Regions from separate parts of the Paenibacillus sp. UMB4589-SE434 genome, predicted to be linked through region 2. Evidence: predicted binding sites of a transcription regulator. Region 2 holds the regulator's gene; each other region holds the start of a gene.

Region 1 (8,054 bases), on a different contig from region 2:
GCGAGCTGATATTAACAGGGGAACCTTTTATTTGCATTATCAAGATAAGTATGACTTATTTGAGCGAATGGGAGATGATATGCTGGAAGAACTATCTAAATCCATCGGCCCAACGGATAATGAGAAGCGGAACACCTCCCACACTTATCCAGAACAGCAGGTAATCCGATTATTTACCCATTTTCATCTTCATCGTGCTTTTTACAAAACGATGTTCAGCCACGATGCAAGAACGTACTTTCACAAGCGTTTTCTGGAAATGCTGTACCAGCAATTCAGCCAAGCCTTTGAGACGTTAAAGCTGATGCCCTGCACTGTAAACGGTATGAACAAAGATATTGTGAGCCACTATGTACTATTTGCCCATCTAGGTGTATTAGTCAGTTGGTTGGAGCAGGATACACCTCATACCCCTGAATATATGGCCAAGCAATTGGAATCAATCTACGATTATGCCTACCCATTTACGCGACCTAGCGATGTACATCTGAATCGTCGAGATCGATAATACTCCGCTTAACAATATCTTGTCTTGTTAATTATCATGCGGCCTGATCATCGTTTTTCATTATTCGATCGCCAAATAAAAGAGCCTTTCAGAATAAATCCCCTGAAAGGCTGCATGCATTGTCGTTCCTTATTTATGAAGTGATTTATTTCCCAGTGGCTTGGGAGTGTTTGCTATTTATTCGTCCCCACACATATCCAATACATGCACCGACTATCGCTGGGATGACCCAGCCTACCCCTTGTTCGTACATCGGAATATGCTTTAAGTACGGTACAGCAAAGTCAATGGATATCTTAGCTGCCTTTAATCCATCAAACAAACTAATCAGTGCTGCTCCTAGCAATGCGCATCCGTACACGGCTGGGATGCCTCTAAACCATTTATGCAGGAAGGATAACAAGATAAGTGTAATCGATACCGGGTAGATAATAAGCAATATCGGCTTAGATATGGATAAGATGGTATCCAGCCCTAGATTTGCGACTATTAATCCTAACAAGCAAATCCCGAATGTAACCCAGCCATAGGATACCCGTGTCTGCAACGATGCAAAATATTGACTGCATGCGGATACAAGCCCAATACATGTCGTCAAACAAGCCAAAGTCACAATTACGGCCAGCAGAATCAAGCCATAGTCACCAAACAATTGCTGCACGACTAGTGTCAGCAGTTGACCGCCGTTATTCGCATATCCTAGTGACACGCTTGTAACGCCCATATAACCTAAAGCCGCATATACTAACGATAGGCCAATACCAGCGATCACACCAGCTTGAATGGTTGCTTTGGTAATCATCTTCTTGTCTTCTACACCCTGATCACGGATCGAATTAATAACGATAATACCAAATGCTAATGCGGCAATGGCATCCAGTGTCAAGTAGCCTTCCATAAAACCTTTTATACCCGGAGAGTCCACGTATTCATTGAGAGCAGGGCCGCTTTCACCAAGCGGAAATAGCATGGCCGCAATAAATAAAGCAGCTATCGAAAGAAGCAGTAAAGGCGTTAAAATACTACCTATCGTTCCAACAAGTTTGGAAGGATTTAAGCTCAGCCAAAATACGAGCGCAAAAAATAAGAACGTGTACAAGAACAGCGGCCAATGGTTAGTAGCCAAGTCTGTACCAAGAAAAGTGCTGAAGCCCATCTCATAAGAAACGTTAGCCACACGAGGGATCCCCATGGATGGTCCAAGCGATACGTATACAACAATCGCAAAAAAGATACCAAACTTCGGACTGACCCGGCTAGCAAGGTACTGCATGTCCCGACCGGTTAACGCGATTGCAATCACAGCCAGCAACGGCAGACCAACACCTGTAAATATAAAACCTGCAATCGCAGGGATAAAATGCTCTCCTGCTTGCTGACCTAAAATGGGTGGGAATATAAGGTTTCCCGCGCCGAAAAACAAAGAAAACAACATTAAGCCGATAAAAAATACATTTTTGTTTGATATGCCCTTCAAGCTGTAACCCCCTAGATGTCTTAACCCAGATGTGCCATCCCCTATTCGTGTAGTCGTATACACCTCGTGAACAATATGGAGATGGATGAGTAACGGTGCAACGGTATGTCATATCGTATATACACCACGTACAACTGCTTGTATCTCTCATTTATAACAAAACAACTGGGTCTTTCAACCCAGTTGTTGTTTATTACTTAGAAGATATCGGATTGCTTAACACGATCATTCAGCACCACAAAGTCCTTGTCCTGTAATGGCTCGACTTTGCCCTTCTGATATCCGCTGCCCTTTGTCGAGAAGAAATCATGTGTGCTCGTTTCTGTACGGATACCGTTAAGAACAACAGGATTCACTTCTTCTTCTGGGAAATGCGGTTCGAAGCCCAAGTTCATCAATGCTTTATTACCGTTGTAGCGGATATACTTCTTAACCTCGTGGGTCAGGCCGATTGCATCGTACAGGTTCTCGGTATACTCCAACTCATTCTCATATAGCTGGATAAGAAGCTCATGTACATAGGTGTACAACGTTTGCTGTTCCTGTTCGCTAAGGCGGCTATAAATTTCTTGCGCCAACAAGCCCACATAGACACCATGAACACTCTCATCGCGAATAATAAGCTTAATAATCTCGCCACTCGCCACCATTTTGCCTTGTCCTGCGAGGAATAAAGGATAGAAGAATCCGGAATAGAACAAGAAGCTCTCCAAAAATACAGAGGCAACCATCGCTTTATACAAGCTGACAGGATCATTGTCCGTAATTCCTTTATAAATATCGTCAATGATTTCTGTTTTATGCTGCAGATGCTTGTTGTCTTTAACCCACTCAAACGTCTCTTCGATCATGTCAGAGCTTGCTACAGTCGTAAAGATCGTGCTGTAGCTCTTCGCATGAATTTCTTCCATTGCAGCTTGAAAGATAAGAATCGCTTTCTTCTGCTTGCCTTCCACATGTTGAGCGATTAGAGGCATTCCCACATTACCTTGCTCCGTATCAAGCAACGTTAAGCCGCCCAATACGTGCATATAGGTCAATTTTTCGTCGTCACTCATCTTGGACCACGCTTTTAAATCTTTGGATATCGGAATTTCCGTATCTAACCAAAATTGAGAAGTGTTCTGCGTCCAGAGCATCTCGATATAGTCAGATTCAGGAGCATTCCAGTTTACAGCTTCAAATTTTCTCATGGATCAACTCTCCTTAGATGACACAACTGACACATTCATCAATCGTCTTTTTTCTCGTACGTGTATAATACAGCGTTTTTAAGCCTTTTTTCTGTGCGTAAATGTAGTATTTCGCCAGATCGCGTGTTGTCAGATCGTCTTTGACAAACAAAACAGTTGAGATAGCCTGATCAATATGAACCTGTACATCAGCTACCAAGTCGATCAAATTAAACATGTCCATGTCATAAGCTTCTTTATAGTAGAAATAGTTCTCTTCGCTTATAAACGGCATTGGATATATAGTTTTGGAGTCACCATATTCGCGTTCTTCAATCTTCTGTGTAATCGGGGCAATAGAAGCCGTTGAAGACTGCAAATAAGAAATTGAACCTGTTGGGGCAATCGCCAAGCGATAAGCATGATACAAGCCATGCTCCATTACCTGCTCTTTCAGACGTATCCAATCTTCCATCGTTGGCATCGCATGCCCTTCAAACAACTGCTGCACACGTTCCGTTTGTGGACGGAAATCCTTTTTCATATAAACATCAAAGTAAGCGCCACTTGCGTACTCACTCTTCTCAAAATCTTTAAACGTCTCATTACGCTCCTTGGCAATTAACATCGAACGTTCAAGGGAATAGAAATTGAGCATCATAAAGAAGGCACGTACGAAGTCTCTAGCTTCCTTCGATTCGTAAGCAATTTTATTTTTGGCCAAATACCCGTGCAAGTTCATGGCGCCCAAGCCAACGGAGTGAAGCTCGCGATTCGCTTTTGCGACTGATGGCACGATGCTGATATTGCTCTTATCCGTCACTTCTGTTAAAGCGTCCATTGAACGGTGAACCGTTTCTTGCATTCGTTTGTTAGCCATAACATTTACGATATTAAGCGAGCCGAGATTACATGATATATCACGGTTTATGACGTCATCTACGCCGTAATCGTTAATGGTTGAAACCTCGCTAAGTTGCGCGATTTCGCTGCAAAGGTTAGAAAATTTCACTCGCCCAAGCTCTTTTAACGCATGGTACTCGTTTGTATTATCTACAAACATGATGTAGGGATAACCGGATTCCATTTGAATCTGGGCGATCTTCAGTATGAGGTCACGTGCAACAATCTTTTTCTTGCGGACGTTCGGATTGTTGACCAGTTCATCGTACATTTCAGAGATGTCCATATCGTCCATATGTACACCATATTCCTGGTATATCGTGTGCGGATAGAACAGATACATATCTTTATCTTTCTCAACCAGCTCAATAAACTTATTTGGTGCGACAACACCAAGCGATAACGTCTTGATTCGAATTTTCTCGTCACTGTTAATCTTCTTCGTGTCCAGGAACTCATGAATATCGGCATGGAACACGTTTAAGTAAACGACGCCGCTGCCGTCACGCTGCCCGAGTTGATTCGCGTAGGAGAACGCATCTTCAAACAACTTCATGACAGGAAGCACGCCACTCGCCTTGCCGTCCAGTCCTTTGATCTGTTCGCTAGAGCCGCGAATCTTACTTAAGTTAAGGCTGACGCCTCCACCAATCTTGCTGAGCTGCAAGGCTGAGTTGATCGCAAAACCGATCGAATTCATAGAATCATCTACTTCCAGAAGGAAGCAGCTTACCAATTCACCTCTGCGCTTCTTACCTGCATTTAAGAACGTTGGTGTTGCAGGCTGGTACTCTTGCGAGATGAGTAAATCTGCATATTCCATCGCTTTCTTCATATCCCCGTTTGCCAAGAACAAGGAGACAACTGCCAGGCGATCTTCATACCGTTCCAGGAACTTCGTATCGTCATTTGTTTTCATCGCATAATTGTTATAGAACTTAAACGCGCTCATAAATGAAGGGAAACGGAATTTTTTTGAATAAATATACTCATACAATTTTTTGACTTCTTTAAACTCATATTTGTTAAACAGATTGTCCTCATAGTACTCGTGCTCGATTAAATAATGAATCTTTTCTTCGAGGTTGTGGAAAAATACTGTATTTTGATTCACGTAATCGACAAAATAACTTTTTGCCGCTTCACGATCCTTATCGAATTGAAAGCTTCCATTTTTCTGAACCATGATCTCATTGTTAAGCTGTATCCACTTTGGTATCAATGTTATGGACCTCCTGTATAAATTGTTCTACGTCTTTTCTTGTGCCGCTAAGCTCAAATTTCATCAGAACAGGTACGGAATAGAGCTCGGCAATATGATCCGCAGCCATTCCATAACGCATCCCCCAGTTCATGTTTCCGCTGGAAACGACACCTCGCAGCAGATGGCTTCGCTGCTTCAAGAAGTCCATCGTTGACTGTGGCGCCTGCCCAAAGCCTGTCGTATAGGTGACAAGGACAAACGGTTCGTTTGTCTCTGCATCTTCGGACACCCGCACACACTGCAAATCAAGCTTGTCCACGAATCGTTTCACGTTACCAGTCTTAGAATCATAGGCAATAAGCACGTGATCCCTCCGTTACTATGTTTGGTGCAACAAACGAAATAAGCTTGTCTCGCAGCAAATGAAAGAAACGACAGCAGTCATGACAGCCCAAATAATGTATCTTTTAACAAACAGATACATATCAAGCCTCGTCCAGCCGTATCTTTTCTCCATTTTGTATACTGCGAAACCATCAAGAGCAGGCAGTTTGACCAAGTTGCAGGGTCAGCTCTGGATTATACCAGAATCCCAGCTCCAGCGTCACATTCCATTTATTTACTCAACATATAGTATGATAACAAATTATTTCTCACTAAATGTAGTGTTACGTTGTAGCATAAACAATTTCTACACAATAATCAAGTTCATTCTTAGGCCGTCTGATGAAGCTAGATAGCCTCTAATCTCTCGCATAATACCCCAAAAACGCGTATCCCGCGTTTTTTGAATATTGCTATCATTTTATAGCGCAAGCAGCACCTGCAGCTTTGACTCTATTTCTACCTTCCGTCTTCGCTTCATATAAAGCCTTATCCGCTAGACGGACGAGATCCGAGGATGCTGCTATGCCTTGCTGACGTCGAGATGCAACCCCAGCGCTAATAGATACCACTCGACCTGCTTTTGACGATTCATGAGGTATCGCAGTCTCCTCTATTTGGCTTCGAACTCGTTCAGCCGTTATACGCGCTTGCTCCAGATCAGAGCCCGGCAGCAAAATGGCAAACTCTTCTCCCCCGTAACGAGCCAGCACATCATCATTAGCAAGAGTACTCTGTAACTCTCTCGCTACTTTCTTCAGGCAATCGTCACCACTCTGATGACCGTAAGTGTCATTGTATTGTTTAAAGCAGTCAATATCAAGCATAATTAGTGATAATTCGACATCGTGCTTTGAGGACTGCTCCCATAATTTTATCATATCCTGATCAAAGCTTCTCCGATTTGGAATATCCGTCAGCCCGTCTATTGTAGAAAGCTTTTGCAGCATTGCATTTGCCTCTCTCATCTTGGCTTCGGCTTCTTTCCGTTCCGTTATATCAGTCGCGACTCCCAAATAACCAGCCGCCTGACCGGAGCTGTCCGTAATAGATGTTACGATTAGGTTAACAGTGATAACATTTCCATCCGATTTCCGATAAGTCCATTCACTTTCATATGAATTCGATGTATGAAGTACATTCAGAAATATTTCACTACCCGATAGTTGATAAGCCGCTGACTCGGATTGACTGCGTGTAAGTTCCGAAATTTCAATGACATGGTCAAACAGCATGCTAGTTGATCTACCGACCATCTGCTGTTCTGTATAGCCGAGAAGGACCTCAGCCCCCTTATTAAATAACGAAATGCGGCCCTTGTGGTCTGTAGCAATGATGGCGACGCCAGTTGCTGATTGAAGAATAGCTTCCAAATGAGAGTGAAGGAGCCGATAACGTTCTTCATTAGCCCTCAGCTCGGTCTCCTGTTTGTTAGTGGACATAAAGTAGCGAACAAGAATAGCTTTAAACAATCCACCTACCATCACGAGCACGCCAAATAGAGGCAGGATGGCATGACCTTCGTCACCCAACAAAATATAAGTACAAGTCGACACCACGATAATACTAAATACAAGACTATAAATCCATTTCCTCCAATAACCTCGAGTGTAAGTGCAAATGAAACCACAGCCGATGCCGACCGTCAACGCACTTGTCATCGCAATAATGGATGAAGAGTTTAATGTGCCAGAAAATATTCCCCTACCGATCACAATGATTAAACTGCTTATGAGAGCAGATGGGATGCCACCAAAAAAAGCTGCGCTAATAATTACAATTTGCCTGAAATCCAAAATGACGGTTGGTGTTGCATTCACGCTGAACAGCATTAACAAAATACCAAACGATCCGTATATCACTCCTACTATCATTTTCGTTTTGATGTCCGAATGAATACCGAAAGGTTTACTCTTGTATATCAAACTAAACAAAAACGATACGGCTAACATAAGTGAGAGATTCGCTACCAAATTAATCATCATCGATGTAGAATTCACCTCAAAAACGACAAAATATACGTTATTATATCATACCTCAACCTATTCATTATGAAGAGGTTTAAAACTTTTCCAAAGATAGCAAGGATATGTTCCATTCTGTAATAAAAAAATCCCGCAGTGCGCAGTCTGCAGGATAGATGAAGTATATTACGTTAGTGCTGCCCATTTTCTTTCCTAATAGTACAAGTAATTGTTATAATGAAGACTAAAGCTATTCAACATTAATACGTTCAGGTACTGGAATACTCCAATTCAGACCTGTAAATAATTTATCTGTTACTTTCCGTGTTAACGTGAGCTGCTCCGGTACATGCTGCAAACCGTCAATGAGGGCAAATGGTCGTGCTTCAGGGGTCCCCCCGCTTAAGGTAAGTGTCATTCGATCATCTTGTACATGATGATA
Region 2 (8,054 bases):
CGATTGTGATCGCGTTGTTCAGCGGCAGCTTTCTGCTGTTTGGGATTCGGCTTGGCATACGGTTTGCCGAATGGAGTTGGATTCGTAAGCTCTCCTTTCTGCCGGGATGTTTGCTTATCATTATGGGAATTATGAAACTGTTTTAGAGATTGCTCTTCAAAGCGGAAATGAGGTGAAAGCATGAACATTGGGCTTACGGGAGGTATCGCTTCCGGAAAAAGCACGGTATCTGCCATGTTGGTGGATAAAGGTGCGCGTCTTGTTGATGCTGACCGAATTGCCAGGGAGATTGTGCTTCCTGGCAGTCCGGTGCTGGCACAGATCGCGGAGCGCTTCGGTCAGGACATGCTGCTGCAGGATGGGGCGTTGGATCGCAAGCGGCTTGGGGCGGTTGTGTTCGGAGATGAGGCGGAACGGAAGGCGCTAGAGGGAATTACACATCCAGCTATACGTCAGCGCATGTTGGAACAGATGCGCAGCTACGAACAGGAACAGCCGGACAAGCTGGTTGTGGTGGACGTTCCCCTTATTTATGAATCCAGGATGGAGAGTTTATTTGAAGCGGTTATGGTGGTATACGTTCATCATCAAGTTCAGTTGGAACGTCTGATGAAGAGAGATAGCCTTACAGAGCAACAGGCTAAGCTCCGTCTGGCTGCGCAGATGGATATTGAAGAGAAACGATCACGAGCAGATTATGTCATCTATAACGATCAAGGGATTGAGCATACAGCACGCCAAGTTCATGAATTCCTTAGTCAAAAGGGATTGCTATGAATAAACTCATGCGAATTTTGCGTAAAAAGAGTGTGCTGCTTGTGTTATTCCTTGGTTTTATGTTTGTGCTCTTTGTCCAATCCCAATGGCTCGGACGTTGGATGTATCCCATCCATTATGAGGACTCGATTCGTGAACATGCTGCAAAGCAGGATCTGGATCCGCTGCTGGTAGCGGCTATTATCCGCGTTGAAACGAATTATGAGATCGGAAGAGAATCCCGGAAAGGTGCGATTGGCATGATGCAGCTTATGCCAACTACAGCCGATTGGGCGATGAAACAAATGAAACTGCGAAAAATGTGGACGGTAGATGAACTGAGACGAGAGGCAGATCCGAATATTCAGATTGGCACCTGGTATTTAAGGTCGCTGATCAAACAATATGACAGTAATACAGTTGCTGCGGTAGCTGCATATAACGCAGGACCAGGCAATGTGAGTGAATGGCTGCGGTCGAATAAGTGGGACGGAACGCTTGAATCCGCTAAACAACAAATTCCCTTTAACGAAACAAAGTTGTACGTGCAGCGGGTATTCCATTATTATGAGAAGTATAAACGTGTGTATGGAACTTGACACGATAGCAGCGGGGTCATAAGTGAAGAAGCGTCGGACAAGCAGATGATTCTGCTCGACGCGACGCCTCAACGGATCATTATTTGTATTGACCTGCAAGTTGTTGTTCTGCGATTTGGACAAGACGCTTCGTGATATATCCACCGATGGAACCAGTGTCACGAGTCGCCATGTTACCGTAGTACCCGTCTTGCGGGATCGCAATACCGAGTTCTTGTGCGATCTCGAATTTCATTTGCTCGAGAGCACCAGTTGCTTGTGGCACTACTAAGTTGTTGCTGGAACGGTTGCTTTGGCTCATGTTTGTTCACCTCCTTGCGGTTGGTAATTGTATTGTGCGCAAAGTTGCGAATATCATTACACATAACCATTGGGATTTTTTTGAAAAAGATAAAGAAGTGGGGGGAATGCCGATGAAGTGCCCTTATTGTGATCACTTTGGAACCAAGGTGCTTGATTCTAGGCCTGCAAATGACAACAAATCAATCCGTCGCAGGCGTGAGTGTGAATTGTGCAGTCGTCGTTTCACAACCTTTGAGATGGTTGAAGAAACACCGCTGATCGTCATAAAAAAAGATGGAAGCCGTGAGGAGTTCAGTCGAGAGAAATTGCTGCGCGGACTTATTCGAGCTTGTGAGAAGCGTCCTGTATCGGTTGAACGATTAGAGACAATCGCATCTGAAGTAGAGAAACAGCTCCGTACAACAGCCCATGCGGAAGTTGAAAGCCGTGATATTGGAGAATTGGTTATGGAGCAACTGTATCCGGTGGATGAAGTAGCGTACGTTCGTTTTGCCTCGGTGTATCGTCAATTCAAGGACATTAACATGTTTATGAAAGAGCTCAATACCCTGCTGTCCAAGGACAACCTGAACGACATTTCAAACAACAGTTAATAATCTTGTGACCGAATAAGTAGTTGTTCGATGAGAATGAAGCTATGAATTGGAGATGTGGATTCGGGCGACTTTACGAATATAGAATCTTCAGCTTTAGAATATAAGCAATAAACTGAAATGATATTGAAATAGCGGCAGAGGAGGACTGGGATATAGCCCTGGACTGCCGCTGTATCCATTTAACTATTGTTGTGCTCTTATTGTATTATGATCTGGATTCCAGAGTACTCCATTGAACTCCATTGTCCTTATTTCCCCCACTAGCATGTTTGTCTTCTTTTACGCTAACCGATCTTCCTTTTTAATATTGCTACATTTTTCACAATCTTGTCCGTAAGATTATAACGCAAGGTTAGTTGATAACTTTAGTCTATAACTAGCATTTATTTCAATGCAGCAGCGTCGGAACTTCTGTTTTGACGTTTTTTTGCGTTGTTCACAAAAAATTCACATTTAATGACTCTTGTTAGTCATTTCAATGATAAATATCACATTTACAATAAATATACTCGACAATAATCGCGATATCTAAAAATGAAAAATTCTAGGGAGGAAACAAAACATGCGTAAAAAATTACTTTCCATTCTTATTGCTTCGGTCGTTGCTGCTACAATGGCTATTCCAGCTATGGCTCATGACGGTTGGTCACAGACTCATGCGCCAATTGTAGGTGCTGGAGAAGTTGCTTATGTCGATCTACAACTCGGCAATCATTCTAATCATCATGCAAGTTATCGGATTGAAGGAAAATGGAGTACAGACACGACAAAAGTGTATGCGACGACACCAGCTGGCAAGAAGGTTGATATTTCCTCCACCTTGTACTATACAGGTGAAATTACGGATACAGAGAATCCTGGGATGAACAACGGCTACATTGCTTCGTTGAAGAGCTCTTCTCCAGGTGCTTATATTATTTCGGCTGAGGGAGACAGTATCTTTAAGAACGGCGAAGTGGCTTCCCGTACTTTACGCAGTGCGAAGTCTTTTGTAGCAATCAGCGATCTGCCTACATTGCAGCGTATTGCTCAGTTAAAGGGCTTTAACAAGCAAGTGACAACGGATCGCGCGGAGTTTGTCCCGCAGTTTAATCCGGCTGCTATTACGCCAGACCAGCAAGTTAAAGTACAGCTACTTCTGAAGGGCAAGCCGTTGGCAGACACAGACGTATCATTGATTCGCCGCAGCAATTCCGAAGCGCAAGCTTTAAAGACAGATGCAAACGGTCTTGTTTCCTTTAAAACAGGTCCGGCAGATGCTTATCTGCTTCGTGCGAAGCCAGCAACACAAGAGAAGCAAGAAGGTCAGTACAGCAGCGTTAACTATGAAGCCACAATGACGTACACTGTTCAAAACGGCACCTTTAAAGTAGCAGTGGAAAAAGTTAATCCTAAGCCAGCTGTATATGTAAACGGCAAGGCGCTCGATGATAAAGCTGTAACGGTTAAAAATGGTACAACGATGGTTGACGCTTCGATCATCCAAGCCCAAGTAGGCGCTTATGATGCTAAAGGCGAAGTATCACTGCGTGCTGCTGTAGACAAGACGGGTGCTGTGCTTGAGTTCTTCCCTGCGGTAGGCGGAACACGTGCAGCCATCCACGTATATACAAAGTAAGGCGGCCACATGTATAAATGGCTAAATAAAGGGGCGGCAGCGATCATCATCTGTATGATGATCGTATGCTTGCTCCCCATCCCAGCGGCACAAGCACATGCTTATGTCGCTAATTCTTATCCCAAGCAGGAAGAGGAGCTTACTACCGCGCCTGATCATCTTCATGTAACCTTTACAGAAGATATCGATACGAAGCTCAGCAGCGTCTCGATTGTGGATGAGAAAGGGAATGTGGTGTCTGCCAAGCAAAGCGCGGCGGGGGATCGCACGCTTATGTTGACTGGATTTAAGTTGGCGGACGGTGTCTACACGGTCAAATGGCAGTCGTTATCCGTGGATACACATGTCACTGAGGATTCATTTCGCTTTGCGGTTGGTGTGAAGCTGAAAAAGACAGGGCCATCCGATACGGTTTCGTTGGACGATGAGCCAGCGGCGGGTTCTGGAACCTCAGGCGGCTCAAAGCCAGATAAGCCTAAAGAACCTGTGAAGAAGCCGGAACAGAAGCCTGGGGCAGGAACGGACAAGCCAGCTTCGTCTAATGGTGCTGGCAAGGATCAAAAGCCTTCCGGTTCCAAATCCGAAACGGCTGGTGGCAAGCCAGTCCAATCTAAGCCGGGTGCGACAACTAAGGATAAGGAAGGCAATGGTACGAAGAACGCCAACAACATAGACTCGAAGAAAACGGAACAGTCAGGGAATTCTAAAGAGGCTTTGTCTGGCAGTGGTTCGAAGCCCGCAGAAAATGTAGAGGCAGGGTCCGAAGCGGGGGACCAAGGGGACCAATCTAAGTCCGCTTCAAGTCAGGAACCGTCTGCTCAACTTGACCCGAGTCAAGCATCGAAAGAGACGACCGCTAAGCCTGACGGTAATGGTGGTGTTCCTCCAGGTTCAGAGGGAGTTTCAGGAACGGTGTCTACGCCTGGCGCATCAACCTCTGACTCTTCTGTTTCCAAAGGTGGCAACACCGATGCTGCTTCCAATCAAGCTGCTGGCTCAGACAATGAAGCGACTGCACAGGAACAACATGTGCATGTGCACAATGAGACAGCACATCAGCATGATACTGCCGCTGGCAGTGGAGCGGGTCTAAAGGGAGGAATTGCATTCCTTCGTATCATAGACATACTTGCGATTGTGCTCCTGGGTTCTGTATTTTTGTTCAGAGATTGGATATTCATTCCTCTTGAAGAACGCGGATATTCAGCTAGCCGCTGGTTCAGTTCATGGTTGTATACTGTGGTAGCTGCTGTGCTGGCGATCAGCGGGGCTTTAAGATTGTATGACATCGGCAGCCAATTAAGCGGGATCGGCACAGCGGAAGCGATTGGACATTTGCTGGGCACAACTATGCTGGGATGGATGACGCTAACACGCATCGGCCTGGCATTGGTAATAGCCATCTCGATGGCATTGAAGCTGGAACAAGGAGCATGGCGAGTTATACGTGTTATTTTGTACGCTGGTCTAGCCTTAACGTTTCCGCTGACAGGACATGCTTACTCGCCGGAAAGCGGGCTATCGCTGATGGTGTGGATGCATGTGCTGCACATTGTTGTAACCGCTGTGTGGTGCGGAGGGCTTACCGGCTTGCTGCTCGTCAGCATAAAGCCGGCGGACACACAGCGCAGCGCCTTCTTGCAGCGTTGGAACAGGATGCTGCTACGCTTCGCACAATTGGCCCTGCCAATGATGATTGCTGCAGGCATCTCAGGTGTTGCGCTGGCACTTAATAAGATTGCCAGCTGGCAAGGGCTGCTGAACAGCACTTACGGCACGATGGTGATCGCCAAAGTAATGCTGTTCGCGCTTGTACTGGTTCTGGCCGCGTATCATCGTTACGCGCTTATGCCGAAGCTGGCGAGTGCAGCTTCAAACCCTGAGCTAGCTGAGAGTAGTTGGAGCGGACTCATCGGGGGCATTAGATTAGAGCTGTTCTTGGCGCTCTTGTTATTCATTGCAGCAGGGCTGCTGTCCAGCAGTCCGCCGCCAATTGGATAGTCGATTGGGGTGCCGATGGTGACGGCACGTCTATTACAGTTTGGATTGGCAGCGAAGCGTTATGCTTTCGAGCTCGTTTTACAGCAAAGTGCGTTCTAGAATAGACTTGATCTGTACAAAGTTGTAGCAGAAGCCTCTCTTTCCACATCATAGTGGGAGGGGAGGTTTCTTGTGGTTAAGCAGGAGCTTGTTCTCCTACTACTCTATTTCATCTGGTAGATCTGGATAGGATCCAAATGATTTTAGGGTAAGATCATTTTAGAATATCGTTTAAACCTACATATGTTGGGATCATCGCAAGTATATGAATCCTCCTGGAGGAGAGATGAAGGGGACTAAACTATCGGATATAGCCTGCTGTAATTATATGAAAATAACTGTTGCAAACCTACATTTATATATGCTATACTATTTAAGTCGATTACAACACAGTTTTGAAACACAACATCGGAAGACCTTGGTACACGTGGATTTTTCGGATGACTTAACGTCTGACGTAACATAAATTACACGGGGCCTTAGCTCAGCTGGGAGAGCGCATCGCTGGCAGCGATGAGGTCAGGGGTTCGATCCCCCTAGGCTCCACCATTAACATTTTAATATGGGTTCTTAGCTCAGTCGGTAGAGCAGTTGACTCTTAATCATCAGGTCGAGGGTTCGAGCCCCTCAGAACCCACCAGTTACGTAATCTATAACGGCAGATATGCCGTTTTTTTGTTTTGTTTGTATCCAATTCCTCGCTGAAGAATGTTCCCTTGCTTATGTAATTTTAAGGCCTTGAGGGTCAACCGGATGTTTTCGTTATTGGACTCATCGGTTACATGCACGATTCGATATGGCTCACCCTTCTTCAAGTAACGCGTCAGCTTCGGCAGAGACGTGCTCCAGATATGGTAGAGAAATCCACAGATAGAGGCGGCTGAAGCAGCAAGAGTAAATGTTTCATTAAGAATGCGATTTGATTTCTGAAAGTCTTACTCATCATAATAATCCAAATGGCGTTACTCTAAATATTCACTGGTTACCTCTTCCACACTTTGACTGTTTGCAATAATGATTCTCGCCTTTAATTTTGGATTGCAGGAGAAGATCCATTGATATAGTTCAGTGGATCTTTTTAGTGCACCCAGCGCTTCCATGAGGCTTGCGAAAATTCATCTTCTACACAGCATTCGTATTGGGAAAAGAATAGTGAAAAATAAAGGCGAATCTCTTTCAGAATGAAATGAGAGATTCGCCTTTAAAAGTTGTTATCATTTGTAGTTTTAACATGATAAGCGCACGTATTTTAGTGGACCTTATTCAAAGAGTAGCTCTTTGCTACTGGTTCAATTTTTTTGCAAATAGGGGTGCTCCGTTAATTCAGCTCTGTACGACCACGTCGGAAACTGACCTCAGCTTTACCTGTATGCAGCTGCCACATGTGCCAAAATACAAATGGAACCATGAGCACAAAGTTAGCGATACCCCAGTAATTCATGACATCTGCGTTATACCAGGAGGAAGCATCCATTAGCGTTGGGAACAGGTTAACGAAGCAGGCACGTAGAAGCAAATGTGCTGCTAACGTATACACCCGCGCAATTATGTATAGTTCTGGGCGACGTTTAATAATTGGATAAAGCTCAGCTGCGAGCAGGATGCATAACGAGCTTGCAAAGAACTTTGGACTTTCGGCATATACAAAGGCAGCATTCCAAGTGGTATACATGAAGTTCCAGCCAATTGTCGTATACACAATAAGATCGCCATGTTTTTGATTGGATATCTTCCAGTACTTAGGCGCGAAAGGAATCGTAATACATAATAAAAGACCAGTCAGCGCGTTAAACGTATTTCCCATTGTAAAGTCTTTAATCGTAGCTTCCATAATATTAAGGAAAAGAACACCGTATACAAACCACAATACCCAATCTTTTTGCAGCGCACTCCAAAACCGACCTTCTCGTTTCTCATAGTTGGCAATTCGAATGAATCCCACAAAAATGGTAGGCAGAATTACACTCAAAATCTTGGCCCAGCGAAACCATCCTTCTACTCCTCCCATGAGCCATAACGGGAATGTGAGTAAAGAAGCAATCCAGAACCAATGTGCAAACTTATAATGTTTGCGCATGACACCGACAATAACAAGAAGTAATACGATATAACCGATCATACTAATGCTGTACTGCCACACAG
Region 3 (8,054 bases), on a different contig from region 2:
GTTCAACATGATGTCCCTTACTTTCAAAAAACGCTAACCATTTAGCACGAATTTCACTAGCTTTCATTTGGGATTCCTCCTATGTGAGCAAAAAATAAAAAACGCCCCTGTATATACAGGGACGATGTGTAATCGCGGTACCACCCTGGTTATCGCTGCAACTCACCATGAACGGTGTGTCTCTTCCTGTCAATGCAGTAAGGTCCCCCACATCGAATCTGACAGGAGAATAATTAGCGATCGCCTCAGCGTTAATAACGGAACGACCCGGTGAAGTCCATTCACTCTCCGAAACTAGCCTTCGGCTGCTCTTCATGGCAAGGATTCTCTCAGCCTGGCAGTTGAAGACGTTCCACTTGCTCGCACGCCTAGATACGCATTGATACGTATTTACTGCTTAGGAATCCTCTCTCTGATCTCAGGGCTGCTGCCTACTCGGTTTCTTCAACGATTTTGCATGTTGTATTCAAAATAATAGTATATCCAATCACATTAGCTTGTCAAATATTCTGTGCACTTTTCGAATACTTTCACGCCATGTTGTTAGCAGCATATGTAAGCCATTACAATATACATATATTTAACAGCATATGAGTATTGTCAATTAGGAAGGGTCAACCACCAAATGCCCGCGCATTCGGGCACTTGTTTTAATTGTTTCTTCGCAATCTCATCTGCCAATGCATCCCCAAAAAACCATCGTACAAGCTGCTCTGCCTGTACCGCATTCTCAAATTCATAGTCTAATCGTATCCATTTATGAGAGAAACCATACTTCCCTACTAACTGCTCATAATAAGCTGTCAAAAATGTAGGCGGAGAAGGTACTTCTTTGCCTGTACCCATCGTTTCCATAATTATTACCGTACCTCCTGGACGCACGACACGCCTTAGTTCTTTCATCACCTGCTGCAGGCTGTCCTCCCAAGGACTCGTTAAACAGCTAGAATTCACAATATAACATAGACTCCAACCTGCTACGACAAGATCAGCGCTATTAGCCTCAAGTGGGATCGATAAGTAATCCGATTGTACAACACGCCAGTTGGACAATCCTGATTCGCTCAGTTTAGCTGATGTAATTTGCAGCATGGCTTCAGAAGCATCAAGCGCCACAATTGACTTCGCTTCAGGTGCCAACACCGTCGTCAATCTTCCTGTACCTGCTCCTACATCAATCACATCAAGACCTGCATATGATCTAATTTCACGAATAAACGAACCTACCTCTGGCTGCTTAGAAATCATTTCGTCATATTGAGTTGCATCAAATTTATAAATATAATCATGCTCTGCCACTTCCTCTTCCCCCTCATCATGATCACGGTTTGAACATAATGAGCATAAAGGTTTACGCTGCGTAAAGGTCAAGTGATGAATATAAAATAATTACTATTGATGTTTTATATATCAGTATCATTATTTACTTATTAGGTATTATGTATATATGTATTAGTACAAGTATTGTGCAAAATGTATATTTTATTTCTTCTCAACATCAACAGACCTTCTCTTTTGTATTCCTTAGCAGCACTATCCCGTTGACTCAGAAAATCCCACTAAGACTTATACACTCTGTTTTCATCATTAAAGATTCCATCGGGCATGTTCTGTTTCCCCACCAAACAGTGCCTGTTATTGGAGAGTTGATTGGCAAGACATCTTATTAGGAATAATCTAACTTATCACTGGACAAAAGAACGTATGTTCTCTATAATAAAAGAGAACACTAGTTCCTGTTATTATTTCTTTATTTGGCAAGGAGGCGGCATTCAGTTGAAGGCACTCCATACATATGCTTCATTAGAGCATTTCCAGCAGCACTTTCATAGTGAAGATACTTGCATTCAGTACTTATTTCATCAGAAATGGCCTGATGGTTATTCTTGTCCGAATTGTCAGCATACACGTTGTTACACCATTCGCTCGCGGCGAATCCCTCTTTATGAATGTCAATTATGTTCTCATCAGACTTCTCTCACCGTATCAACAGTTATGGAGCGCAGCAGAACAACCTTGCGCAAGTGGTTTACTGCTATCTGGTTCGTTTCCCGCAACGATAAAGGCATTAATGCTGTACAGTTAAGCTCACTCATCCAAGTGACTTACAAAACCGCGTGGTCTATATTACACAAGATTAGACGTGTGATTTCCAATTATGACGCCCAATCTACTCTGGACGGACACATAGATGCTGCGCTCACCTTATATGGCCATTCACATCGGTATTTATCCAGCACTACCATTTCCTCTGAGCAGCATCCCTTTATTACTGCCATCAGTCATCCATCAGATCAGCATAGCCGCCTGGTCAAAATGAAGTTAGTGTATCGCGAATTGATCACAGGGAGGCGGTTACAGCCCTTTGCTTATGAGCAGTTCAACACTCAGCACTCTTCACCCAATAAGAGCCGATTGATTCCATTTACATCTTACGATCAGCGCGCTCAAGCCGTTCCCATTCAGAACTTAGCTAAGCAGATGTCAACTTGGCTTAACAACACTTTTCATGGTGTTGGTGTATTACATCTGCAAATGTACCTAGATGAGTATTGCTACCGTTTGAACATCGAAGCTCAGAATATTTCCACCTGGAGACACCTTTCTAATCTGTGTTGCCAAGTTTATTAAGTCAGATTTTAACAGCATTTCAATATAATCTATAGCTAGCCCGAACAGTTAGTTTTGTGCTTACACGTTTTCAGATATTCTCTGTTGGATCCGTGGTTAGAGTAACTCCTATAAGCAGTTCTGTCAGCAGTTCTTTTGAGTAACTTAGTTCATTCAATTTTGTTTGATCAGTTGTTGTATGATTCGACCCTGTTGGATCAATTTTCATTCAGATTTGTTTGATCTGTTCTGTTAGTTCAGCTCTTTTAGCTCAGTTCGTTCAGTTCTGTTAGTTCAGTTCATTTAGCTCAGTTCTGATAGAGCAGTTTTGGTAGAGCAGTTTTGGTAGAGCAGTTCTGCTAGTTCAACTCTGTTGATTCAGCTTTGTTAGTGCAGTTCTGTTAGTTCAACTCTGTACCTCAACTCTGCTGGTTCAGCTTTGTTAGTGCAGTTCTGCTAGTTCAACTCTGTACCTCAACTCTGCTGGTTCAGCTTTGTTAGTGCAGTTCTGTTAGTTCAATTTGTGTTTACCTTGGTTAGAACATCATTTTATAGCTCTATTGTAGCATTCGCTGTCATAGATATACTCCCTGATCTAGAAGTGAAGCCGTCAATAAATTCCTGAGCAACTGGGATAGTGGAACTAAGAACACTAAACGAAACACTTCTATCTGGAAAATGCACGAAAGAATACAATTCGGGTATCCAATCCTAGTAAATAACTTGTTGCCCTTATGAAGATCACAACAGAAAAAGCCCTGATTGTAATCATCAGAGCTTCTTCCATAACTCTATGTCGTCTTTCGCCTCACATAATAAGTAAACACATGTTGGAGCACTACCTTCAAAGCAGCAAAGAACGGAACCGCCAATATTAATCCTGCTACTCCCGCTACCTCACCCCCCACCAGCAACGCAAATATAATAGCCAATGGGTGCATATGCAGTGTACGTCCAACAACCTGTGGTGAAATAATATTGCCTTCAAGGATTTGACATATGGTGTTTACAACAGCAACCATAATCATCATCTTGATAGATATCGTGGATGCCGCAATTAGCGCTGGAGCAGCGCCAAAATATGGCCCTAAATATGGAATAATGTTAAATATCGCAACAAATAGCGCCAACAGCAGAGCGTACGGCATTCCTATAATCAGATAACCGATATATGCTAGCACACCAATAATGACACATACGATAAATTGTCCTCGTATATAGTTTCCAAGCGCTGTATCAATATCCTTAAACATCATTACCATGTGCTTCCGATGGCTTTTTGGTACATAAGCGATAACTGTTCGCTCAAACACATCAAAATCCTTTAATATATAAAAAATTAGGAAAGGTACAATCAGCGCTATAAAAAGCATGTTTAGCGTAGCGCCAATGTTATCCATAAATTCAGATATCCCCTTAGCCAATCTCTCCTCCAGTGCGTACATCCAAGTGTTAACTCCCGAACGCACGGACGGTGGAAGAAGCGATGAACGATTCAAGCCGTTCATTAAGTTTTCAGCCTTGGCATTAATATGAGGCATCTGGGTATTTAATTCTTCCAGCTGCTTCAACAGCATCGGAATAACATTCATGAGAATAACGGTCACTGAAATAATAAACACCGCATATATAAGCAGTACAGCCATCGTACGTGGCACTTTGCGTTCATTTAACAGTGTAACAACCGGATTTAACACATATGCTATAATCATCGCCAGAAAGAAAGGCGCAAGTATCGCCTTCAGAAAGTCATAAACTTCCCCGATCATTGGTCTTAACAAATAGAGCATATATAAGATGATAAGACCAAGCAGCACATATATACCGCTGACAAACAATTTATTTTTCCATAATCGCTCCACTGCGCTTTCACACCCCGCTTCGGACATGCTCATACAGTAGAGTATATGTAGACTAGGGAAAAATTAACCCGATTGGTTCCCCATTCTTCATCTGCCAGATGCGTTGGTTGTCGCTGCCTCTATACATAAGTCCTGGCCGCTTATTCTCAAGTTCAAACGGGCCATCCACAAGCACATCAATCTCACGAAGCAATTCAATTTTATCACGGCTTGATACTTGCAGCTGTTCAAGGGTATACCCCGTATACGCCCAAATATGCTTACCTGCCGCCCGCAGCTTCCGTGCCAACAGCTTCACTTCCTTCGCCTGTACAAACGGCTCTCCTCCAGATAAAGTTACGTCTGTAATAGGGTTAGAAAGTAATTCATCGGCTATTTCGTCAACAGACATCGGGGTCCCTCCCCTTAAGGCCCATGATTGAGGATTATGACATCCTAGACATTGGTGGGGACAGCCACTAAAAAATACTACAGACCTTAATCCTTCTCCGTCCACGACACTGTCATGAATAATATTCATCACATATAAGCTCATCTGTGCTTCACCCGCTCCGATTCCTCAGCACGTTTGGCAGAATTCCATTTATTCATATCTCCAACCAAATACCCAGTAATACGGCGTATTCGTTCAATATCATAATCTGGCGCACCACATACTGGGCAATCCATTTCAATGATGGCTTGATGACCACAGGATCGGCAACGGTCAATTGGGTGGTTAATTGAACCATACCCTACACCGTTTTCAGCCATTGCTCGTACCAGCTTATCTAAGGCTTTCGGATTTGCACGTGCACTTCCGTCGAGTTCAACGTAAGTGATATGGCCTGCATTACACAACTCGTGAAAAGGCCCTTCAATAGCGATCTTGTCATACGCCTTCATTGCATAATAAACAGGAACATGAAACGAGTTCGTATAATAATCACGATCTGTAATTCCAGGAATTAGACCGTAATCTAGACGATCTTTACGTGTAAATTTCCCAGACAGACCTTCAGCAGGTGTGGCTATCAATGAAAAATTGTATCCCGTGCGCAGAATAGCCTCATCCATACGTTGACGCATATGATGAACAATTCGCATTCCCAACTGACGTGATTCCTCTGATTCACCATGATGTTTACCCGTTAAATGGACGAGGGCTTCAGCAAGTCCGATAAAACCAATGCTAAGCGTCCCTTGTTTTAATATTTCATGAAGTTTGTCATGTGGAGCAAGTTCATCACTTCCTCGCCACACCCCTTGTTGCATCAAGAAGGTAAAGTCTTCTGCCAGCTTTTCACCTTGGTAGTGTAGACGATCCAAAAGCTGTCGTTCAGCAATATCAATCAACTCGTCCAAGTGATTCATAAATTCAGTTATACTATTCGACATCAAGCTTATACGCACAAGATTAATAGATGTAAAAGAAAGGTTACCTCTGCCTATAGCTGTTTCTTGACCATTTACATTCCCCATCACACGTGTGCGGCATCCCATATAGCAAGCCTCACTCTCGGGAGTACCATCCTGATACTGGGCGTTAAACGGCGCGTCTAAGAACGCAAAGTTGGGAAATAAGCGCTGAGCTGTCGTTTCCAATGCAAGCTCATAAAGATCATAGTTCGGATCATTCGGTTGGAAATTAACACCCGACTTCACTTTAAAAATTTGAATCGGGAATATCGGCGTTTCTCCCCTCCCTAAACCTGCTTGCGTAGCAAGCAGCAGTTGCCGTACTAGCATCCTGCCTGCACGACTGGTATCAGTCCCGTAATTAATCGAAATAAAAGGAACTTGCCCGCCACCACGAGAATGCATGGAGTTGGCGTTATGAATAAATGCCTCACAAGCTTGATACGTATCTCGTTCCGTTAACTGCCACGCCTCCTGATCAATATCAAACCCCGTTTGGAACGGAAGCGTATTTAAATACTTTATATGTCTAACGTGTGTTCGCATAATGTATGGAGCAAGGTCGTAATCAAATAAAGGATACGCTTGACCTCCATGCTGCTGATTCTGATTGGCTTGAAGTATGATAGAAGCCAGTGCCAAGGCACTCTTAATGTCTTGAGGTTCCCGCATATGCCCATGCCCAGTATTAAAACCACCTTTAAGCAGCTTCCCTAAAGGCACCTGGCAGCACGTTGTTGTACCTGTCGAATAAAAATCCAGATCATGGGGATACAATAGATTGGCTGCGATTGCTTCTTTTGTCTCGTCACTCAGAAGATGCTGCATGACGTACCATCTCGAGCTTTCACTTGCCATTTTCCCCATAACCCCCATTGGAGAACGACCATCCACATTTGCATTTTCCTGCATCAAGTCTCGGTCTGAGCCTTCCAATATACGATCAATCGAAGATACAAGATCCAGCTCAGTCTCTGTAAACATTGCCATGTTCTGATTACGTTGTCTGGAATTTGATTGTATATGTACGGTTCTTTGTTTGTCATGTGAAGTTTTAATAGGAGCTAATGTCATGTTTTTCGCCATCCTTTCGTTATAAACACAATATATAGTATGCATAATATTTAAAACATACAATATGTGCAATGTCACACTTTTATTTTAAACCTCATCACAACAAAAAAAGCGCCTTATCCGGGCAAAAACACCCCAGATAGACGCTAAAACAATCTTACTATTAATCGACAATAATGTGACCGTTTATGATGATGCCTGTGTCTCCGGATAAGCAGAAACACCCCATTCATCACCAAAAAACAAATCATCCAGTGAGCTTAATGTACCATCTTCTTCTACCTGATACACATTCATCTTATCACCGTTCACCGTTAATTCAATAAAACAACCCCAACAATAAAATTGATGGGAGCCGATCTTGCCTATATCCTTGGAATTGCAGTTCGGGCATCGCAACATATTATTCACCATTCCGTCCATTAACAGATTTGATATACCGATCCAAGTAACCTTAAAGGTGACTTCCTGTGGGGTTAACCAGATCAGACACTACAACTGTGTCTTGTCCTAATCGCATATGACGGTTTGCCTCGTCCAACTGCCGTCTGCCTTCAAGCAGGTCTGCAAGCAATCCGTCTGAAATTTCCAGTCCTGTTATTGTATTGCCCAAATTTGGCTGAAAATAAACATCTGCTACCCATCCAAGTTGATTTCCTTCTTGTGTTACGACCGGTAAATCTTTAACCCGTTCTGGACCCGTAAGAAAAGCGCGTGCCCGTTCTATATGGACAGCTTCCGCTTCGCGGACCGCAAGACTATTCTCAATCATAATCGCGTCTTCACCGCATGCCTTGATGTCATGCCAAGGAATAATGTGTCTAACACGTGTAAAACGCGTAGGTTCTTCTAGTTCCACATGTGTCATGAGCCATTCATCTGTAATCCAAACATCTTTGATCTTCGATACACGCTTGCCTGTGGCGATGTCATAAACAGGTAGTCCTATCAATTCAAGCACTTTCATGAAAGAGCCTCCTTCGAGCGTCAGGCACTGCATCGCTCTCGGTTCTCTTTCCCGTTCGTCTCAGACCCTACTGTCTATTACGGACACGGTGAACGATGGTTGCAATTCGTGTGACAACTTCCTGCGCTTCATTGATAGTATTG
Region 4 (8,054 bases), 230 kb from region 2:
ATGATATATCCTTTAAATAAGCCTCTAGTAAAATAGTAGCGTGCTTCTCATTCTTTGGAGATGCTTCATTTAACGGTTCGTCAAAGGTTACTGACATGATCTCTATCGTTTTGCCATCCTTATCTACTCTTACAGGTTTATCGGCAAGCTGTTTTGGTTCAAATGATACGCCTAGCTCATACGGTTCTATTTTTTCTAAAGAATCCAATACGAGCATATATTGATGATCTGGAGACAATGGAGCAAATCCATATTTACGATTAGAATGACCGTATTCCCCCACGGTCTTGCGTGGAGTATCAAGCGCCCTAGTTAGATCGTTTACTTTCTCTCCTTGTTCATTTTCAACATGAAAATTCAGTTTAAAATCATCATAGCGAACATAAGGATCAATTGAATCTACTTTTCCTTTCACCTGTTTACTTTCCTGTACTAATTTTTTCTTTGCCTCTTCCGTCCATTTCGTTTCATAATCCACACGAGCAGCAGTCGGTGAATGCATAATGCTGTTTAGTTTGATTTGCAATCCCTGTGGTGTGGTATACGTCTTATCGATTGCTAGCACCTTTGAAGCCTTAGTTGTTTTTTCTAAATCAAATGGAACCTTTAAGGCCCAATTTCCCTTAACAGAGTCAATCTGAGTTCCCTCGAACTGTAATAAAAGCTTCTGTTCTTCTGTTTCCCCGGGTTTATTTAGAGTGAGATATCCATAATTTTCATGTTTTTGTACCCCATACGTTTTAGTTTCTTTAATTACATTCCCTTTCAAATCTGTTACCTCTACGTTACTTATCTGAAGCTTATCTGGATGAATAAAGTTCTTTTGCTGATCCTTGATCGAATAAACGGCCACAATTCTCATTGGATCAGCCAATACCTCCTCTATTTCAAGAGTATAGCCCTGATCAGTAACAAAGGCATTTACCTTCTGTGAAAAACCCTCCTGTGCTGCATATTGCAGTTCTTTATCAGAACCATCAAATAACGATTTAACGTAGGCCGCAAAGGTAGGACTCACCGAAATCGTTAAAAGCAAAGCGCAGCTAATTGAGACTGGAAGTACAAAATTTCCTAGTAAACGCGACCTTTTTCTTTCATAGGTTACCACTTGGTCTGGCATCACAAAATCAGGCTGATCTAATTCGCCAGCTACCTTTTTTAGAGTTTGTGTAATCTGTTTATCAAGATTATTCATGCATAATCACTCCCAGCTCGGTAAATACCTGTTTTTCATTCCTAACTTGTATTTGTTCAGCAATTATCTTTCTGGCCTTATGCAGCCTTGATTTTACCGTACCCTCGAACACACCCAGGATTTTTGCAATTTCAGCTATACTAAACTCCTCATAATAGTAAAGAATAACTGCAGAGCGATGCTTCGGCGTCATCAACTGGATCGCTCGCCAAATCTGTTGCTCTTTCTCCTTTTGAAGGATAGTCTCCAATGGGTTTTGCCCAGGATCAATAGAGTCCATATATTCTTCCGTTTTTTTCTTTCTACGCACCATATTAAGTGCACGATGTGTCACAATTTTTATAAACCAAGCTCGAAACGATGTCCCTTTTCGCTTATCATATCGATTAAGTGATTTATACGCTTCCAATAGTGCTTCTTGCACGGCATCCTGAGCTAGATGGTAATCATGGACGATCAAATAAGCGACTCGAAATGCACTAGTTAAGTGAGGTTGAACAAGTGTTTCAAAATCAACGGGATCTCCCTCCTTGAATATTGGAAGATGATTACTTTCTTTCACTTCAAAGACCTCCTTGTTTATCCTTTCACTACTTATTCACCAGTTCTCGGGTTTTGGTTCATAAAAAGAGATAAAAACTTTTCCCTCACTTGGGTGAACTGCTACTTGCGAGGTTATCAATAAATTTCCCCATTAAATCACATATACTTTGCGAGTGGTGTCAGCCAAATAAAAGGTTATCTTCTCAACATCTGAGCTTCGATTCATCGTGTGCCCCTAGTTTGAAGAAGGAGGCTTTCCCTAGACATAAGTCCAGTTCTTGTTCAAACCAAAGGCCGTTACCAAATCTTTCTGACCACTGTACGATTAATATACAAACGGATGAAATGATTACGATCTGTTTAACATACGCAGAAGAAAGGAAGATAAACGTTTGAACAACAATATGAAAATAGCTATGATTCTCCTGGCCACTGCCAGTATCGGACTCGCCGGATGTACGAAAGAATCCTCCGTCAATAGTACACCAAGTTTGTTCCAGCAAAACTCTTCTATATCGACAAACACAATTGTAAATTCAGAAACATCGGACATTAAAAATGTTTCGCATGCAGTAAAAGGAGATATTTCTCCAATAGATGTAACTAACATTCATTCCCTAAAAATTCAGAGTAGCGCTGCCATAGTTACAGTCAAAGGCGACAAACAAATCAATCAAGCAGAATTGGAATTATTCAAGGACAATTCACAAGGTATGGATACCAACGTGACTACGTCCATCCAAGATGGAGCATTACAGATTATACTTGAAAATAAACAAAAGATCATAAATACGGGGCCATTACCATCTTTAACGATTCGTCTTCCGTATAAAGAATTCAAGTCTCTTGAGATAGACAATAAATTTGGCAACATATCCGTTGAGTCAGAATTGTCGGTCCAACACTTAAATGTGAGCAGCAGTGCCGGCGACATTACTGTAACTGACGTGATTGGTATGGAAAGCAGTAACATATCTACTGACGTTGGTAACGTCGAATTCGCTTTACCTGATCAACCAGCACCTCTATATGTAAATCTATCAACAAAAATAGGAACTATTGATAATCAGGTTGCTCTTGAAAAAGCAACAAATACCAAAAAGGTTGTTTCCAAAGAACTCCATGGATATGTTGGTAAGGCTCAGTCTGAAAGTGCAACGCTCAACATTTCCACACAGGTGGGCGAAATTCTGTTCAAAAATTAAGTGTCATCATCCTACCAGGCTTGCCTAATCATGATCAGGCGGCCTGGTATTGTTAGCTAAGGTTCTTCATATATTGCAATACACGATATACATAGTATTTATATAATAATAGATAAGTTACATTGCTAAATCTTTTTGTCGAGTATCTTCAAATCAATTTCAACATACATATCCAACATAAAAATCACCTCTAAGAAAAACTAACGAGGTGATTTTTATCAAACCTTATTTTTAACAATCAATCTTTTTTACGAAGCTACAGTAAGATCCACAGTAAGTTTTAATTGACAATTCTGCTTATCTGCACAAAATGTATATTCACACATCTTAATGTAAAATAAATTTGTACTTTTATTGATCTAACTCTAGCAGTAGTTATGATCATTTTTGCAGATCTAGTGATTCCTCACATCCAATGAGATTCGATTAAGCATGTTCACACTTAATTACAGCGACTGTACCCACAATTCGTGCACGTCTTGCAGCCCTCGACGTTTAACAGCGAGGCCGATCCGCACGAAGGGCAGAGATCACGCGTCTCCACGCGTACCTGCGTATTCGTTGCGAGTGCCTCTGTCGGCAATATTTTCGCTGCAGCCTGCGACGAAGCCACAGGTGCTTCAATCGTAGCAGCTATAGGCGCAGTCGTAATCACTGCGGCTGTGACGCTGCTCTCAGCAAGGTGCGTTTCCAGCGCCTTCGCCACTGCGTCGGCAATAGACTCGACGCGGTTTACACCGAAGCCAATTGCACCGGAACCGCCGATGCCTTTTAAGTGCTTAATCAGCAGCTCAACCTTATTGCCATGGTCGCCATAACGCAAGAACAAGGAGCAGACGCGCCCAAGTGCTTCTGCCATTGCAAACACATCGGAGCCGGCTTTGCCTACATTTAAGAAGATTTCTACAGGTGTATCTTCATAATCGTTAATCGTAATATACGCCATGCCGAATGGCGTGTTGATTTTGTACGTCGCACCGCGAAGCACTTGTGGACGACGCATGTAGCCTACAGTGCCTGTAGCCACTTCCGCAATGGTCGCATCAACTGGAGCCTCTGCCGACACAGCAATAGACTTGTCATCCGACAAGAGTTCTGCATCTGCCGTCTTCTCTTCCTTCTTCTGTGTCGTCAACACCTGAACATCACGACTGCCGTCGCGGTAAATCGTTACCCCTTTGCAGCCGAGGTCAAATGCGAGCTCATATAAGCGTTTTGTCTCCTCCACAGTAAAGTCATGCGGACAGTTCGCCGTCTTCGAGATTGAACTGTCGACCCAGCGCTGAATCGCTGCTTGTGCACGAATATGGTCTTCCGCAGACAGATCCATCGCTGTAATGAAGTAATCCGGCAGTTCTTGTCCCGGATTAGCATCGAGCCATTGCTGTGCAATTGGCACAAACTGCTCGTCAAATCCAAGCCGGCTTTGACGGAAATATTTAAATGCAAAGTAAGGCTCGATACCTGTAGAAGTCCCCACCATAGTACCGGTAGAACCTGTTGGCGCTTGTGTAATGACGGTTACGTTGCGCATTCCCTTATCCTTAATCGCCTGCCCCACTTCAGGGAAGGAATCGATCATGGTCTTCATAAATCCGCTTTGTACATACAAATCCGCGTCAAAGGCCTTAAATGAACCTTTCTCTTCTGCAATCTCGGCCGATGCCAAGTACGATTCACGGGCAATAAAGCCATATATCCGATCGAGAAACTCTAGTGATTCCGCACTGCCATAACGAATGCCGAGTTTGATCATTAGCTCTGCAAGTCCCATAGAGCCAAGGCCAACACGCCGCTCTGTCTGCTGATTCTCGCGGTTCTTCTCAAAATGATATGGTGTCTTGTCGATTACATTATCCAAGAATCGAACGGCATCCCGTGTAACCCGTGCCAGCTCATCCCAAGCAACATCGTGATGTTTTTCGTCATAGAACTTCGACAAGTTAAGAGCCGACAAGTTGCAAACTCCCCAAGCCGGCAGGCCTTGTTCCCCGCATGGATTCGTACAGATGATTGGGTTAAAATACCAACTGTTTGACATTTGGTTGTAGTATTCCATAAATACGACTCCCGGCTCGGCCGATTTCCAAGCGGATTCAATAATCGTATGCCAGATCTCCCTGGCCCGTACAGTGCGATAAGGAATAACGGGCTTGCCCGCTTGCTTCCATTTATCGAGATCGCCGTCCCAGATCTCATCATAGTCAGGATCAGACGTATCCGGAAATACCAATTCCCAATCTAGATCTTCCTTTACAGCCTTCATAAAAGCGTTGCTGACACAGACAGACAAGTTGGCATTCGTGACTTGACCAGCCGTCTGCTTTACGGTAATAAAATCGAGGACATCCGGGTGCCAATCATTAATCATAAGCATCAGCGCACCGCGGCGACTGCCGCCCTGTTCGATCAAGCCTGTCGTATAGCTGAACAAGCCTCCCCAGGATACCGAGCCGCTAGAAGAGCCATTTACTCCGCGAACAATGGCACGGTGCGGACGTAAAGAACTCAAATTAATTCCAACGCCACCTCCACGTGCCATAATCTCTGTCATCTCCGACAGTGTCTCCATAATGCCCCCGCGGCTGTCTTTAGGCGATGGAATCACATAACAATTAAATAACGTCAGTTCCTCGCTAGCCCCGGCACCAGCCGCAATTCGGCCTCCAGGAACCAGCTTCCAATCATCCAGCATATATCTGAAACGATCCGTCCACTCTGCTTGTTTCTCCGGTGTTGCTTCTACTGATGCCATCGCAGCCGCTAACCGATCCCACATTTCTTCAGGTGTCTTCTCGATTGTAAGCGTTAATTTCTCCACCGTTGTGTGCACAATTTCGCCGCTCCGTGTCTTCACGGACACGTGCCGTCCATCGCGGGCTATGACCTCACCGACTTCCTTCGCGGGAAACTTGGGATCATCCTTTGTTAATACAAGAACGATGTCTCCGATCTGTGTATGATTCGTATCCGCATCTTTCCAAGCATATCGATCCAAAAATATTTTCTCGCTTAGCCCTTCCAAGCGCTGTGTTTTCTTTATAGATTCCAATAAAAACAACCTCCTGTACCATGAATTTCACGAATTGAACACACATCATTCTTATCTGACAACGTATGTAAAATACACAACATATAGTATGCGTTGATCATTTTACTACACAACATATAGAAATACGAATTCTAAAACGAGGATATTCTTGAAAGAAACCACTTCGTCTCCCCCTTCGCTTATCCTCTCTCTATCATTCTCTTTTATTCGACAGTTTTGGGATTTGACATGCACGGTGACAACTTGGCATCTATTGTGTATTTATACTTCGCCAAAGATGTCAAAAGTTATGATTTGTATAAATATAGACCATACTAAACGTACACTACACCGCACCAAAGCAAGGAGGTCCACCTCATGAACAATGAAAAAATGCCATTAAGCGCGGATGAACACGTACCGTTTCACTTTGACCGCAGTTGGATGGAGACGATGCAGTCACGTATCGATCGCAATGGCCCGTGGGATGACTGGACATTGTTCCAACTTGCTTATGAAGCGGAGCAAGCTAAGCTTATCCGATCTTTTGACGAACTGCAGTGCTTAACACACTTGACGAATGTCGAACCTTTGCCACACCAACTCTCTACCGCTCGTAAAGTGCTTCACGAGATGCGCGGACGTGCGATTCTTGCAGACGAAGTGGGCCTTGGCAAGACAATTGAAGCAGGGCTTGTTATTAAGGAATATATGATCCGAGGACTCGTAAAACGTGCCCTTATTCTGGTACCCGCTTCACTGGTGCTGCAATGGGTACGCGAGCTTAACCATAAGTTTGGCATACCTGCCGTAGCCCAGAAGAAAGAGTATCATTGGCATTCCGGTGTCGTAGTTGCATCCATGGATACGGCTAAACGCGATCCACACCGTTCCATCTTGCTGGAGCAGGAATATGACATGCTTGTGATCGATGAAGCTCACAAACTAAAAAATCGCAAGACAACTAACTATCAATTTATTACTCAGCTGCGAAAAAAATATTGCCTGCTGCTTACGGCTACACCAGTGCAGAACGATATGAATGAGTTATACAATCTCATTACGCTCCTGAAGCCTGGCCAATTAGGCGCCCAAGGAGATTTTAGCACCAACTATGTGACCGATAAACGTGTTCCTAAGAACGAGACGGTGCTTCAATCCGAGCTGTCAAAAGTGATGATCCGCAACAGGCGCGGAGAAGGCAATGTTCATTTTACGAAACGTATCGTTAAAAATGTACCCTTGACACTCTCAGCGGACGAGAAAGCATTATACGATGGCGTAACGCAGTTTATTCGGGAACAATACCAGACCAATGCTGGCGACTTTGGCAGCATGTTCTCTTTGATCACGTTGCAACGTGAAGTCTGCTCCAGCAGAGACGCCGTATTTTTAACATTAGTCAATCTGTCTAAGAAATTAGCAGAGGATTCCCCGGTTCGCGAACGAATATGGGATCTAGTAGACCTCATAAAACGAATCAAATCCAACACAAAAGCCGAAACTGCGATGGAATTAATCCGTGGCATGAACGATAAGGTCATCCTATTTACGGAATATCGTGCTACGCAAGAATACTTGCTGCAATATTTCCGTGAACGAGGACTCGTCGCTGTACCCTATCGAGGTGGAATGAACCGCGGCAAAAAGGATTGGATGATGGACCTGTTTCGAGGACGCGCTCAAGTGATGATCGCTACAGAAGCCGGTGGAGAAGGCATTAATCTGCAATTTTGCCACCATATGATTAACTTTGATCTACCCTGGAATCCGATGCGGGTGGAACAGCGCATTGGCCGAGTCCATCGACTTGGACAGACACACGACGTCAAGATTTATAATTTGTCTACCCAAGGTACGATTGAGGAACATATTTTGAACTTGCTGCACGAGAAGATCAATATGTTTGAAATGGTTATTGGCAGTTTGGACATGATCTTGGAACGGTTCGAGGAGCAGGATAGTTTGGAACGAAGTTTGTCCCGTATTTTGCTGGAAGCTGACAATGAAGAAGAGGTTCGCAAGCAGGTTAATTCACTTGGCCAATCCCTTAATGATATCCGAACACGGCTGCATAATG

What was found. Region 2 encodes NrdR, which represses ribonucleotide reductase genes. Its sites were predicted from a motif close to AACACNATATATNGTGTT; they were not measured.
Region 1: the regulator NrdR is predicted to act here: its motif matches at 5,885-5,902, upstream of nrdI (class Ib ribonucleoside-diphosphate reductase assembly flavoprotein NrdI).
Region 3: the regulator NrdR is predicted to act here: its motif matches at 6,969-6,986, upstream of QP775_RS09825 (anaerobic ribonucleoside triphosphate reductase).
Region 4: the regulator NrdR is predicted to act here: its motif matches at 6,069-6,086, upstream of QP775_RS17100 (adenosylcobalamin-dependent ribonucleoside-diphosphate reductase).

What each region holds. Positions count from the first base shown of each region.
Region 1 is NZ_JASOYK010000001.1:1,518,492-1,526,545, forward strand. Features, by position in the region: gene QP775_RS06100 (TetR/AcrR family transcriptional regulator) at 1-508, shown strand, start outside; gene brnQ (branched-chain amino acid transport system II carrier protein) at 654-1,985, opposite strand; gene nrdF (class 1b ribonucleoside-diphosphate reductase subunit beta) at 2,183-3,178, opposite strand; gene nrdE (class 1b ribonucleoside-diphosphate reductase subunit alpha) at 3,192-5,246, opposite strand; gene nrdI (class Ib ribonucleoside-diphosphate reductase assembly flavoprotein NrdI) at 5,257-5,628, opposite strand; gene QP775_RS06125 (diguanylate cyclase domain-containing protein) at 6,065-7,633, opposite strand; gene QP775_RS06130 (hypothetical protein) at 7,863-8,054, opposite strand, start outside.
Region 2 is NZ_JASOYK010000004.1:169,517-177,570, forward strand. Features, by position in the region: gene QP775_RS16040 (MntP/YtaF family protein) at 1-146, shown strand, start outside; gene coaE (dephospho-CoA kinase) at 181-777, shown strand; gene QP775_RS16050 (lytic transglycosylase domain-containing protein) at 774-1,355, shown strand; gene QP775_RS16055 (alpha/beta-type small acid-soluble spore protein) at 1,435-1,656, opposite strand; gene nrdR (transcriptional regulator NrdR) at 1,769-2,251, shown strand; gene QP775_RS16065 (DUF4198 domain-containing protein) at 2,817-3,872, shown strand; gene QP775_RS16070 (copper resistance protein CopC) at 3,882-5,873, shown strand; tRNA gene QP775_RS16075 (tRNA-Ala) at 6,386-6,461, shown strand; tRNA gene QP775_RS16080 (tRNA-Lys) at 6,477-6,552, shown strand; gene QP775_RS16085 (hypothetical protein) at 7,231-8,054, opposite strand, start outside.
Region 3 is NZ_JASOYK010000001.1:2,337,440-2,345,493, forward strand. Features, by position in the region: gene alaS (alanine--tRNA ligase) at 1-67, opposite strand, end outside; gene QP775_RS09805 (class I SAM-dependent methyltransferase) at 601-1,299, opposite strand; gene QP775_RS09810 (transposase) at 1,777-2,631, shown strand; gene QP775_RS09815 (AI-2E family transporter) at 3,402-4,472, opposite strand; gene nrdG (anaerobic ribonucleoside-triphosphate reductase activating protein) at 4,525-5,007, opposite strand; gene QP775_RS09825 (anaerobic ribonucleoside triphosphate reductase) at 5,004-6,854, opposite strand; gene QP775_RS09830 (hypothetical protein) at 7,131-7,346, opposite strand; gene QP775_RS09835 (PRC-barrel domain-containing protein) at 7,399-7,911, opposite strand; gene QP775_RS09840 (cysteine desulfurase family protein) at 7,979-8,054, opposite strand, start outside.
Region 4 is NZ_JASOYK010000004.1:404,513-412,566, reverse strand. Features, by position in the region: gene QP775_RS17115 (DUF4179 domain-containing protein) at 1-1,195, opposite strand, end outside; gene QP775_RS17110 (RNA polymerase sigma factor) at 1,188-1,757, opposite strand; gene QP775_RS17105 (DUF4097 family beta strand repeat-containing protein) at 2,131-2,943, shown strand; gene QP775_RS17100 (adenosylcobalamin-dependent ribonucleoside-diphosphate reductase) at 3,386-5,995, opposite strand; gene QP775_RS17095 (DEAD/DEAH box helicase) at 6,353-8,054, shown strand, end outside.